3 regions of the Alteromonas sp. H02 genome follow, and region 1 is predicted to be linked to each of the others. Evidence: predicted binding sites of a transcription regulator. Region 1 holds the regulator's gene; each other region holds the start of a gene.
What was found. Region 1 encodes sigma-54, which starts transcription at its own class of promoters, with help from an activator protein. Its sites were predicted from a motif close to GTTGGCACGNNNNTNGNNT; they were not measured.
Positions count from the first base shown of each region.

Region 1 (4,380 bases):
CGCCACCACCCGGCCATTACGACACAGATTCAGCAGATAATCGTCATGTGAGAGTGGAGTTTCGATTTGGATTTTATGTGAATCAAAACGGCCGATTGCAACTGCAATTGAATGATTAGTCTTTGCTATCCGCAATAAAACCACAGATAACCGCTGCACAGTGGTTGTTTGTGGCTACTACTCGTCTTCGTTAAAACGGCCAACAATCAAAGTTTCCACCGCTGCCATGGCGGCTTCGGCATCCGGGCCTTCGCTGATCACATCAACCTGTTCGCCCTGATGACTTTCCATCAGCATTAAACCCAGTACACTGTTGGCATTGGCTTCTTTATCCCCTTTTTTAAGGGTGATTTCGGCATCAAACTGATTAGCGAGTTGCACTAACTGTGTGGCTGCACGGGCATGCAGGCCTAGCTTATTAACGATGGTAAGTGTTTTTTCTACGCGCATTATCGGTTTAACTCCCGGTGACGGATTTGCACATCCGGATGCTTATCGCTGTATATTTTGGCCAGTGACTGGGCTACAAACACCGAGCGGTGCTGGCCTCCGGTGCAGCCGATGGCAATGGTCACATAGCTGCGGTTATTACGTTCCAGATGGGGCATCCAGGTGTCTAGCAGGTTTTGAATCTGCCAGATAAACTTGGTCACAATGGGCTGTGAACCCAGAAAGGCTTCTACCGGGGAGTCCAGACCGGTAAGGTGCTTTAGGTCCGGCTCCCAGTGCGGGTTGGGTAGAAAGCGAACATCAAACACGTAATCCGCGTCTTTGGGTATGCCGTGCTTAAAGCCGAATGACTCAAATACCAACACTAACCTTGAGCTCTTTTTACCCAGAATACGTTCGCGGATAAGTTCGGCGAGCTGGTGAATCGATAATCTGTCGGTATCAATGTACAGGTCGGCCCGCTCGGTAATGGGCGCGAGTAATTCTTTTTCTGCCTGAATGGCATCGGCCAGGGATTTATTCAATTTGGCCAGCGGGTGCAGGCGGCGGGTTTCACTAAAGCGCTTCACCAGCATGTCATCACTGGCGTCAAGGTAAACAATGGTCATCGACCAGGACGAGGGCAGATAGTCGAGAATCTCAACTAATTCATCGGGATCCTTTGGCAGGTTACGCACGTCGATGCTCACGGCTACCTGATCGTATTCGTCGACCACGGTATGGGTGAGGGTGGGGAGCAGGTTTACCGGAATGTTATCAACGCAGTAGTAGCCTAAATCTTCCAGCGCCCTTAGCGCAACGGATTTGCCGGAGCCGGAGCGCCCGCTGATGATAATGAGTTTCATGGTTTTGTCAGACTCCCTGCCGGACTAATTTGCAGCCTCGTCGCATAGTGCGGCGATAACCTGTTCCTTCGATTCGGCGTTACGGATGGTTTTTACAATGCTTTTCTGGCTTAACTTGCCGGCAATCGTGGCGAGGGTCTGCAAATGCCCCTCGGTCTGGTTTTCTGGTACCAGAATGGCAAAAAAGATATCAACCGGTTTATCATCAATGGCGTCAAAGGCAATGGCTGGGTTGGTGGTTACTACCACGGCTGTTACGTTGGAAAGATTAGCCAGTCTGCCATGCGGCAACGCTATGCCATTGCCAATGCCGGTGCTGCCCATTTTTTCACGACTGAGCAGGGCGTTAAGCGCGTCTTCTTTTTGAATTTCGGCGTTGGTTTCGGCAGCAATATCGCTGATGATTTCTAAAATTCTTTTTTTACTGTTGCACTGGACCGCACATTCAGTGCGATCCAGGCTAACTAAGGCTTGAATATTCATAAGGTTAAATTGGGCCTAGTGCTTTTTGAGCTTTTCCTTATGCTTAATTACCTGGCGATCCAGTTTGTCGACCATACTGTCTATCGCGGCATACATATCTTGATTTTCTGACGAGGCAAATACTTCCGCGCCACTCAAATGCATCGTGGCTTCGGCTTTTTGAGCAAGCTTTTCCACGTTGAGGATCACATGCACATTGGATATGTGATCAAAGTGGCGCTCCAGTTTACTAAACTTGGTATCAACATAATTACGCAAAGAATCGGTTATCTCGATGTGATGACCTGTAAGATTTATTTGCATAGTTCGTCTTCCTTATATTTCGGCCTAAATAAGGCTCTTGCGTTGGTTAGACGGTGGAATCGACAAGGATTCCCGGTATTTTGCTATTGTCCGCCGGGCAACTTTTATACCTTGTTCGGCCAACAATTGAGCAATTTTGCTGTCGCTTAGTGGTTTACTGGGCTTCTCGGCGGCAACCAGTTTTTTAATCAGAGCGCGGATGGCAGTAGATGAACATTCTCCGCCCGACTCGGTGGCTACGTGGCTGGAGAAGAAATACTTCAGTTCAAAAATACCGCGGGGGGTGTGCATGTATTTCTGAGTGGTTACCCGCGAAATGGTAGATTCATGCATATCAACCATTTCGGCTACGTCATTGAGGACCATAGGCTTCATCATTTCCGGGCCGTGTTCGAAAAAGCCCATTTGCTGCTGCACAATGCAGTTAGCAACCTTGAGCAAGGTTTCGTTACGCGACTCCAGGCTCTTGATAAACCACTTGGCTTCCTGCATATGCGAGCGAATAAACTGGGAATCTGAACTGTTGCGGGCCTGACGGCTCATGGCAGCGTACTGCTGATTTACGCTCAGTTTTGGCAGGCTGTCGGGATTGAGTTCAACCACCCAACGGCCTTTTTTCTTGGTGACCGATACGTCGGGAATAACGTACTCGGGCTCCTGAGTAATTAATGCACTGCCCGGACGCGGATTAAGGGTTTGCAGTAAGCGCATTGCTTCACGCAAATCGTCTTCCTTCAGGCGTGATTTACGCATTAAGGTGCGATAGTCCTTGCTGCCCAGCAGGTCGGCATAGTCTTCAATCAGGGTTTTTGCTTCCTTGAGCCATGGCGTGTCGGGAGCAAATTGTTTTAACTGGACCAGTAGACACTCCTGCGGGGTACGTGAGCCTGAACCAATCGGGTCGAACATTTGGATCCGTTTCAGCACGCATTCAATTTCGTCCACTTCAACCGGTTCTTCCATATCTTCAGTATTGACGCTCTGCAGGATATCTTCAACTGTTACGGTTAAATATCCTGATTCGTCAATCGAATCAATAATGGCAATCGCAATGGCACGGTCTACATCGCTGAAGGGCGTGAGGCGCATTTGCCAGAGCAGGTGGTCCTGAATATTGTCGGTGGTTTCACCCTGAAAAACATTCTCATCGTCGTTGGAAGCAGGGCCTGGCGCTGGCGCTGAGGAGGCCGAATAATATTCATCCCAGGTGCTGTCGATGGGTAATTCGTCGGGCAACTCGTTCTTTTCGAGGGCCTCATTGGTGTCCATGCTGGTCTCGGTGCTGGCGGTTGCTGCGGCATCCGCTTCCGCATCGAGTTTACTTTTCTCAACCGTATCGTTGTCGCTGTTGTCATCAACTTCCAATAACGGATTTGAATCGAGCGCTTCCTGGATTTCCTGTTGTAAATCCAGAGTAGATAGTTGCAGCAGTTTAATCGCCTGCTGCAATTGTGGCGTCATAGTAAGTTGTTGACTAAATTTGAGCTGTAAAGATGGTTTCATCTACTTCTGTTCTTAACGCCTTGCTTATTATTGATCGGGACAAAATTTGTTGTCTATATGCATCTAACTATAGCCTGAATTGCTCACCCAGGTATACATCCTTGACCTTTTGATTACTTAAAACCTGTTCGGCGGTGCCCTGGGCGATTAATTCCCCCTGACTCACAATGTAGGCTTTCTCGCATACGTCGAGGGTTTCCCGGACGTTGTGGTCGGTAATCAGGATACCAATTCCACGGTCACGAAGATGCTGTATGATCTTCTTTATATCATTAACCGAAATTGGGTCAACTCCCGCAAAGGGTTCATCGAGCAAAATAAATTTTGGATTCGCCGCCAGTGCCCTGGCAATTTCTACCCGACGCCGCTCTCCCCCCGACAAACTCATCCCTGTACTATTACGTATATGGTTGATATTGAATTCATCAAGTAGCGCATCGGCTTCATTTTGCTGTTCGGCAGAAGAAAGGTCTTTGCGTGTCTGCAATATTGCCATGATATTGTCAAAAACCGTTAACTTTCTGAAAATAGAGGCTTCCTGGGGTAGATAACCAATTCCGTTGCGGGCACGTTCGTGCATGGGCTGGCGGGTCAGATCCATCTCGTCGATGCGAATATCGCCCTTATCCAGTGCCACCAGGCCTACAATCATGTAAAAAGTGGTGGTTTTACCTGCACCATTGGGGCCTAACAGGCCAACAATCTGGCCGGCAGATACCTCAACGCTAACATCCCTTACTACCTGCCGGGACTTATACGACTTAGCTAAGTGGGTGGCGGTCAGGGTGGTCATTCG
Region 1 is NZ_CM185021.1:4,262,956-4,267,335, reverse strand. It holds gene AC566Q_RS19810 (hypothetical protein) at 1-119, shown strand, start outside; gene AC566Q_RS19805 (HPr family phosphocarrier protein) at 178-450, opposite strand; gene rapZ (RNase adapter RapZ) at 450-1,295, opposite strand; gene ptsN (PTS IIA-like nitrogen regulatory protein PtsN) at 1,320-1,778, opposite strand; gene hpf (ribosome hibernation promoting factor) at 1,794-2,081, opposite strand; gene AC566Q_RS19785 (RNA polymerase factor sigma-54) at 2,106-3,584, opposite strand; gene lptB (LPS export ABC transporter ATP-binding protein) at 3,652-4,377, opposite strand; gene lptA (lipopolysaccharide transport periplasmic protein LptA) at 4,374-4,380, opposite strand, start outside.

Region 2 (4,380 bases), 1.2 Mb from region 1:
ACTGACTACTTACCTAATTAACAAAACAACCTAATGTTATCGATTCAAAAAATTATCGCGAGTTAATTTTGTAATGAAATGTTATTGCCTTTATCTATGACGCTTCTTCTCGGCAGAGGATGCAACTGGTTGATCAGCACTGTCATCCAGCCATTGCTGAATCAACCTGGCAATGGCTTTGTGCTGTTCATCAGACAGGGTCATTAACAGGCGTCCCTGACGTTGCCTGTAATTTACCTTGCGCTGACCTTTTTGCATTAACTGAGAAAAACGACTCATCGATTGAAAGAAATAACGTTACCCCGCGGTCTTAATCGTAATTGGCATTATTGAGGTAAACCGTGGTGAGCGCAATTATCCGTAAGTTAAATACTAAATTAAATGGGATGGCAGCATCCCTGAACGGTATTCCCCTGTTACTAACAAGGTTATATCTGGCTCCGGTTATGGCTCAGGCGGGCTGGCAGAAACTGGCTAACTTCGACAGCACGGTAGACTGGTTTGGTAATCCGGACTACGGGTTGGGGTTGCCGCTGCCATTTTTACTGGCTGGCCTGGCTGCATTGAGTGAGTTTATTGGGGCTGCGTTTTTAGTGCTAGGCCTGGCTACCCGGCTAACCGCTATTCCTTTAATGATAACCATGGTAGTGGCCATGATTACCGTCCACTGGCAGTACGGATGGCCGGCTATTGCCGATGCAGGCAGCTGGCTGGCCGATGGTACGCTGTTAACAAATGAATCTGTCATGGCGGCCCCTGAGAAGCTCTCTGCAGCGAAAGCTATTCTTAACGAACACGGTTATATCGACTGGCTGACATCCAGTGGTAACTTTGTGATCCTGAATAACGGTATAGAGTTTGCCGCTACTTATTTTATTATGCTTATGGTGCTGTTCTGCTTTGGTGGCGGGCGTTATGTGAGTATTGATTATTATCTGGCGCGGCATTTTAATCACTAATAAATTATATTGCAGGGATTGCACTAAAATCGCTTGCCAGTATGCTGGTCTTTTTGTGAAATAGCCCGTATCAGCACGGGTAAACTAATTATTTTGCCAGAAGGAGAGCACCATGGATGCACTGGAACTTGTTATCAATCGTCGCTCACAGCCCCGACTAACCGCGCCGGCACCGGCTGGCGAGGCGTTGGATAATATTAAACGCGCGGCTTTGCGGGCGCCGGATCACGCGGCACTTAAGCCATGGCGATTTATAGTGTGTGAGGGCAAAGGACTCGACAAGCTCGGTGCACTGTTTGAGCAGTCTGCTATTGATAATGATAAAACGGAACGTGAAATACAGCGCGCGCCGCAGTTACCTACCCGTGCGCCGATGATTATTGTGATCACCACGGCCTATCAGGAACACGAAAAAGTGCCTCAGGTAGAACAGTTCGCGTCGGCCAGTTGTGCGGCTATGGCCATGCAAATGGCTGCGGTTGCCCAGGGCTTTCAGGGCATGTGGCGCACCGGCGATTATGCCCATTGCAATATTGTAAAAGAAGGGCTGGGTGTATCTGCCGACAACGAAATTGTTGGCTTTTTATATCTGGGTACGCCAGCACAAGACGCAGGACCCAAGCCAGAACTTGAACCGGAAGACTACTTTACTGTCTTTGCATAACGGCTATTCTGACACTGCTCTTTACTGAGAAAAAAAGCGCCACCTGTCGGTGGCGCATTGCTGATAGGAAAGGCTAGCTATTATCCTGATCGTTAACGATGTTCATTATCCGTTGGCGAAGCGCTTCATCCTGACGCACCCGCTGAGCGATAGTGGTATAAGTTTTTACCTCCAGACCAGCTTGTTTTATTTCGTCTACCATCGCTTCACGCGCGTTGGTTTGCAGTTGCTGCTGTTTTTCGGTGGATTGCTCTTGTTGCAGCTTAACCTCAAACTTTTTCGCGACATCTTGTACTGCATACATCGCCACGGTAAATTTTTGTAACGTTGAATCATCAAACTGTTGTTGTTCAACAGAAGTCTGAATTTGATTCATTGCTTTTTCGTTGTCCTGCACTTTCTGGGCTGCGTAAACCGAAGAAACTGCGCCGGTGGTTAGAGAAAGCGTTAAGGCAATGAGTTTTGCAAGTCGTGTCATATATACACTCCAATTTGATGAATGACCCCATTACAGGGAATGTCATATTTTACAAAGCGAGTGCTATGCCAGGTTGTAAATCATTAATTTAAACAATGGTTTATTGTATTTTGGTGGTTATTTTCTCAGCGCTAACTGGTCTCGCTTTCAGAATGTGTCGCAATTTTTCACGGTGGCGGCGGGATGTCATGCAAAATTACATGGGCACTAGAATTCTATGGACATGGGGGCATTGGTTTTAATTGTCTGGCTGCGCCAGTGGCGGGGCATTTTTTGGAAATCGCAAGCACTAACAAGTCACTCAGGTTAACACTGCATAAATAGGTTTAGGGGGAAACGGTTGTCGAGAGCTTTGGCGATTAATGAAAATGTTACGGGGCAGGCGACTAGATGGTTGTGGAGTGTTAGTAATAGCGAAGCCGGGACCGCCATTGGCGTTCCCGGCTTCAGCATGCAGCGTATTGCTGGTTTTATTCAACGACGATAATTTTGATCGCGTCAGTGGCGCCGATAGTTTCCATGCGGTCACCGTGGGTCAGGATCACGATATCACCGTTCTCCACCAGGTTTTTCTCTTTCAGCAGGGCTACGACATCTTTACGCAGCTCACCGGGTGCACTGTCGCGAGAGTCAAAGAAAACCGGTTTTACGCCACGGTATAACGCCATCAGATTAAGCGTTTCTTCGTGACGTGACATGGCAACAATCGGCAGGGTAGTGGTGATACGCGACATCAGACGCGGCGTGCTGCCACTTTCTGTTAAGCCTACAATAGCCTTTACACCCGGTAAGTGATTAGCAGCATAAACCGCTGATAAAGCGATAGTCTCGTGCACTGAACCAAATAGTTCGTCCATGCGGTGCTTGGAGATTTTTACACTTGGGTGGGTTTCTGCGCCTTCACAAACACGGGCCATGGCTTTTACGGTTTCAACCGGATAGCTACCCGCCGCAGTTTCTGCTGAGAGCATTACCGCATCGGTACCGTCCAGTACAGCGTTAGCCACGTCCATTACTTCTGCACGGGTAGGCATTGGGCTTTCAATCATCGACTCCATCATCTGAGTTGCCGTGATAACCACCTTATTTAACTGACGAGAACGGGCGATCAGCTTTTTCTGAACACCAACCAGCTCTGCATCACCAATTTCCACACCCAAATCGCCACGGGCAACCATTACCGCGTCTGATGCGCTGATAATGTCATCAATGGCTTCATCCGTAGCAACGGCTTCAGCGCGTTCTACCTTGGCGCAGATTTTGGCTTTACAGCCGGCTGCTTCGGCCAGTTCGCGGGCATAGTTCAGGTCTGCACCGCTGCGTGGGAAAGAGACTGCAAGGTAATCAACGCCAATTTCAGCGGCAGTAAGGATGTCACGCTTGTCTTTTTCAGTCAGTGCTTCAGCAGACAAACCGCCACCCAGACGATTGATGCCTTTATTATTAGACAGTTTGCCGCCTACAGTTACTTTAGTCAGCACTTTGCGGCCATCAACGCCGGTCACTTCTAATTGAATACGGCCATCGTCGAGTAACAGGATATCGCCGGTGCTAACATCGTCAGGCAGCGCCTTATAATCGATACCAACCTGTTGCTCAGTACCTGCATCGCGGTCAAGCTCTGCATCCAGCACAAACGGGTCGCCTTCATTAAGGAAAACTTTATCGTTGGTAAAGCGTGAAACCCGGATTTTTGGCCCCTGCAGGTCGCCTAAAATCGCTACGTATTTGCCCAGCTTGGCAGCAGCAGCGCGGACACGCTTGGCGCGCTCGATATGATCTTCGGCCTGGCCATGGGAAAAATTCATGCGTACTACGTTTGCTCCGGCGGCAATAATCGCTTCAATTTTTTCTTGCGTGTCTGTAGCAGGCCCTAAAGTAGCCAGGATTTTCGTTCTTCTAGTCATGTGTGTTATCGCTTGTTAATAGTTTATGTGGGACAACCAGTGATTAAGTATAGCTGAAAATCTATTTCGTAATTTAATTACAAAATAGTAGACGAATTTGACCAAATTGTGAATGGTTGATTAAAGATTCTTTATGATGGTCTGAACAGCGATGGCAATAAAAAGTAACACAAATGAACCGCTAACCCCTGAGTGAGCGTGTGGGTGAGGGGATTGGAAGGTGGTGACTGATATCTAAAAAAATTTTTACTCGATGTAAAAAGCGGGCAGAAAAATCCGCCCACTCAGAGAGAATTAGGCTTCGTTGCCGCGTTTTTCGTAGCGGGAGCCACGCAACGTATCTTTTACGCGCTTAAGATTTTCACGGAACTT
Region 2 is NZ_CM185021.1:3,024,079-3,028,458, reverse strand. It holds gene AC566Q_RS13980 (hypothetical protein) at 91-279, opposite strand; gene AC566Q_RS13975 (HvfX family Cu-binding RiPP maturation protein) at 387-959, shown strand; gene AC566Q_RS13970 (NAD(P)H nitroreductase) at 1,072-1,623, shown strand; gene AC566Q_RS13965 (DUF4168 domain-containing protein) at 1,697-2,101, opposite strand; gene pyk (pyruvate kinase) at 2,572-4,008, opposite strand; gene AC566Q_RS13955 (MurR/RpiR family transcriptional regulator) at 4,303-4,380, opposite strand, start outside.
Region 2: a site for sigma-54 is predicted at 2,156-2,174, ahead of AC566Q_RS13965 (DUF4168 domain-containing protein). Genes of this name have one in related genera too.

Region 3 (4,380 bases), 2.5 Mb from region 1:
TCAGGTCGTTGTCACGGCTGTGAATACCGATAACCATCCCTTCGTAAACTTCAACACCGTGTCCGATAAACAGACGACCACGTTCCTGCAGATTAAACAGGGCGTTAGTCAGCGCTTTACCGTTAGCGTTAGCAATCAGTACACCATTCTTACGCTTACCAATTACGCCGCCTTTGTGCGGGCCGTAGTGGTCGAATGAATGGTACAGTAAACCTGAACCTGAGGTCAGCGTCATAAAGTCAGTCTGGAAACCAATCAAGCCACGGCTGGGGATCATAAAGTCGATACGTACACGACCTTTACCATCCGGTGACATGTCGGTCATTTCGGCCTTACGCAGACCCAGTTGCTCCATGATTGAGCCCTGATGCTGCTCTTCACAGTCGATGGTCAGCGTTTCAAACGGCTCCAGAACCTGGCCGTCTTCTTCTTTCAGAATTACTTCCGGGCGAGATACAGCCAGCTCGTAACCTTCACGGCGCATATTTTCGATCAGGATACCTAAGTGCAATTCACCACGCCCGGAGACGCGGAATTTATCCGGATCACTGGTTTCTTCAACGCGCAGTGCAACGTTATGAACCAGTTCGTCTTGTAAACGCTCAAGAATATTACGCGACGTAACATATTTACCCTCTTTACCAGCGAATGGCGAGGTGTTTACCTGGAACGTCATGGTAACCGTTGGCTCATCTACGCTCAGTGCCGGCAACGCTTCAACAGTGTTCACGTCACAAATGGTGTCTGAAATTTTCAGTTCACCCAGACCACTGATAGCGATGATGTCGCCAGCGGTAGCGTATTCTACTTCGTGGCGTTGCAGACCCAGATAACCATAAACCAGACCAACCTTACCGTTGCGTTTCTTGCCATCCGCGCCAACGATGGTGACTTGCTGGTTAATCTTAACGCTACCACGCTTGATACGGCCAACACCGATTACACCCACGTAAGAGTTGTAATCCAGCTGCGAAATTTGCATTTGGAACGCACCGTTAATGTCTGCATCCGGTGGTGATACCTGATCCACGATCATCTGGAACAATGGCGTCATATCTTCACCACTTTGATCAGCATCCATTGACGCCCAACCATTCAGAGCAGAAGCATAAACTACCTGGAAGTCCAGTTGGTCATCCGTAGCTCCAAGGTTATCAAACAGATCAAATACCTGGTCCATTACCCAGTCAGGACGTGCACCGGGTTTGTCGATTTTGTTGATTACCACAATCGGCTTTAAGCCCTGAGCAAATGCTTTTTGCGTTACGAAACGCGTTTGCGGCATAGGGCCTTCCTGCGCATCAACAAGCAGCAGTACCGAGTCCGCCATCGACATAACGCGCTCAACCTCACCACCGAAATCGGCATGTCCGGGAGTGTCTACGATATTGATGCGGTAATCGTTCCAGTTGATGGCGGTATTTTTCGCCAGGATGGTAATACCACGTTCTTTTTCAATATCGTTAGAATCCATCACGCGTTCCTGTGCCTCGCCTCTGGTTTCTAAAGTACCAGACTGCTGCAGCAGTTTATCTACCAGAGTAGTTTTACCATGGTCAACGTGCGCGATGATCGCGATATTTCTTAGCTTATTGATGTCAGTTACATTCATTGAATTTCAACCCGCAAAAAACTCCCACGCGGCATCATTGCCGATGCAACAAAGAGATTTTGCAATTTTCTCGTACAGATAAAAGGAAATGAGCGCGGATTGTACAGAAATTCTCGCTGCATTGCGCATGTTTTTTTAGGTTTAAAGAAAAATTAATCTGTTGATTAAGCCTGCGGGCAGTGAAAGAATGCTAGAAGGAAACAAAGCTTTGCTGACACTTCCTTCTGCACCAAAATAAAACATAAAATCACCATAATGGTGCATGATAAGTTATATTAATTGACGACAGCCCGGAATACTGCGTTGTTCAGCCTTTACAAGTAGCTGGCATGAATATCGCTTACGATTTTTCCACCTGATGATTCGGCTCCCCGAACATCAAATTTACGAAACAACCTGGAGGACACGATGTCAATTGAGAAGGCATTAGAATTAATTAAATCAAGCGAAGCCAAGTTTGTTGACCTTCGCTTTACCGACACAAAAGGTAAAGAGCAACACGTCTCTATCCCTGTATCATGCGTAGATGACGATTTCTTCGAAGAAGGTAAGATGTTCGATGGCTCTTCAATCGCTGGTTGGAAAGGAATCAACGAATCAGACATGATCCTAATGCCTGACGCGGCAACTGCCGTTGTTGACCCGTTTGCTGAGGAAACTCAGGTTAACATCCGTTGTGACATCGTTGAGCCTTCAACTATGGAAGGTTACGACCGTGACCCACGCTCTATCGCACGCCGTGCTGAAGAGTTCCTGAAGTCTACGGGTATTGGTGACACTGTTTTATTCGGCCCTGAGCCAGAATTCTTCCTGTTTGACGACATCAAGTTCCACACTGATATGTCAGGCTCAATGTATAAAATCGACTCTTCTGAAGCAGCCTGGAACTCAGGTTCAGAATTCGCTGACGGTAACATGGGTCACCGTCCAGGCGTTAAAGGCGGTTACTTCCCGGTTCCACCAGTAGATTCTGCGCACGATCTGCGTGCTGCAATGTGTCTGGTAATGGAAGAAATGGGTCTGGTTGTTGAAGCACACCACCACGAAGTAGCGACTGCTGGTCAGAACGAAATTGCTTGTCAGTTCAACACTATGGTTGCTAAAGCTGACGAAATCCAGATCTACAAGTATGTTGTTCATAACGTTGCTCACGCTTACGGTCAGACAGCGACTTTCATGCCTAAGCCACTGGTTGGTGATAACGGTTCTGGTATGCACTGTCACCAGTCTATCGGTAAAGATGGCAAAAACATCTTCGCTGGCGACAAGTATGCAGGTCTTTCTGAAGAAGCACTTTATTACATTGGCGGTATCATCAAGCACGCTCGCGCGATCAACGCTTTTGCTAATGCTTCGACTAACTCATACAAGCGTCTGGTACCTGGCTTCGAAGCGCCGGTAATGCTGGCATACTCTGCACGTAACCGTTCAGCTTCAATCCGTATTCCTTACGTAACCAGCGATAAAGCGCGTCGTATCGAAGTACGCTTCCCTGACCCAACAGCTAACCCATATCTGGCATTTACTGCCATGCTGATGGCGGGTATCGACGGTATTAAGAACAAGATCCACCCTGGTGATGCAGCGGATAAAGACTTATACGATCTGCCGGCTGAAGAAGCACTGGCAATCCCAACTGTTGCAAGCTCGCTGGAAATGGCGCTTGAAGCACTGGATAGTGACCGTGAATTCTTAACTGCTGGCGGCGTAATGTCTGACGACATGATCGACGCTTACATCGAACTGAAGATGGAAGAAGTCACTAAACTGAACATGACCACTCACCCTGTTGAGTTCGACATGTACTACAGCGTATAAAACGTTGTATTAAGATATATACCAAAAGCCCGCATCTGCGTAATGCCGATCAGTTAAGAAATTTATACTGATCGGTTGACCGATCTTTCTACGGGTTCACAATCCGATATCAGTCTCTGGTATCGGATTTTTTTATGTCTTTACTTACACACCTCGATGATACATTTGGTCATGCAGAAGATTTGAATGCTATCGATAAACTGATGTCTTTCGTTGACCCCGAACTTCTCCAGCAAGCTTATGAATTATCGGGTGTAGCGACCGTCAGGCGTCGACGATTACCTCTGGATTCGGTTGTTTTTACCATTGTTGGTATGAGTCTTTTCCGTAACGACCCTGTCTGGGACATTGCGAATAAACTCGATGTTTCACTACCGGGTAAAAATCGTTTTGTTGCGCCTAGTGCGGTGGTACAAGCGCGCCAACGACTGGGGGAAGATGCCGTCGGGCACACTTTTAAACTGATGGCACAGCGGGCATTTGGTGAGTACGCTTTTGAGCAGTGGTGTGGTTTAAATGTACTGGCGGTTGATGGCGTGATGTTTCGTACTCAGGATACTACGGAGAACCTTAATGCATTTGGTTGTGACCGGAATGCCAAGGGTGATAATCCGTACCCGCAGGTACGCATGTGCAGCCTGATGGAAACGTCCAGCCACCTTCTTTTGGCCAGTGAATTTGATAGTCGTAATGTAGGAGAGATGTCCCTCGCTGAACGGCTTATCCCTTCGGTGCCTGATAACTCTCTGACCCTGTTCGACAGAGGCTATTACTCGCTGGGATTACTCTACTTGTGGATGACTAAAGGGGTCAACACGCACTGGATGCTCCCTGCACGTAAAGATTTACAATACACAGTAAAACATCAACTAAGTGAAGATGATGCTATTGTCACACTGAAAACTTCTCCTCAGGCTAGGAAGAAGTTCGATGGTTTACCGGAAACCATC
Region 3 is NZ_CM185021.1:1,150,058-1,154,437, reverse strand. It holds gene typA (translational GTPase TypA) at 1-1,612, opposite strand, end outside; gene glnA (glutamate--ammonia ligase) at 2,021-3,430, shown strand; gene AC566Q_RS05215 (IS4 family transposase) at 3,565-4,380, shown strand, end outside.
Region 3: a site for sigma-54 is predicted at 1,936-1,954, ahead of glnA (glutamate--ammonia ligase). Genes of this name have one in related genera too.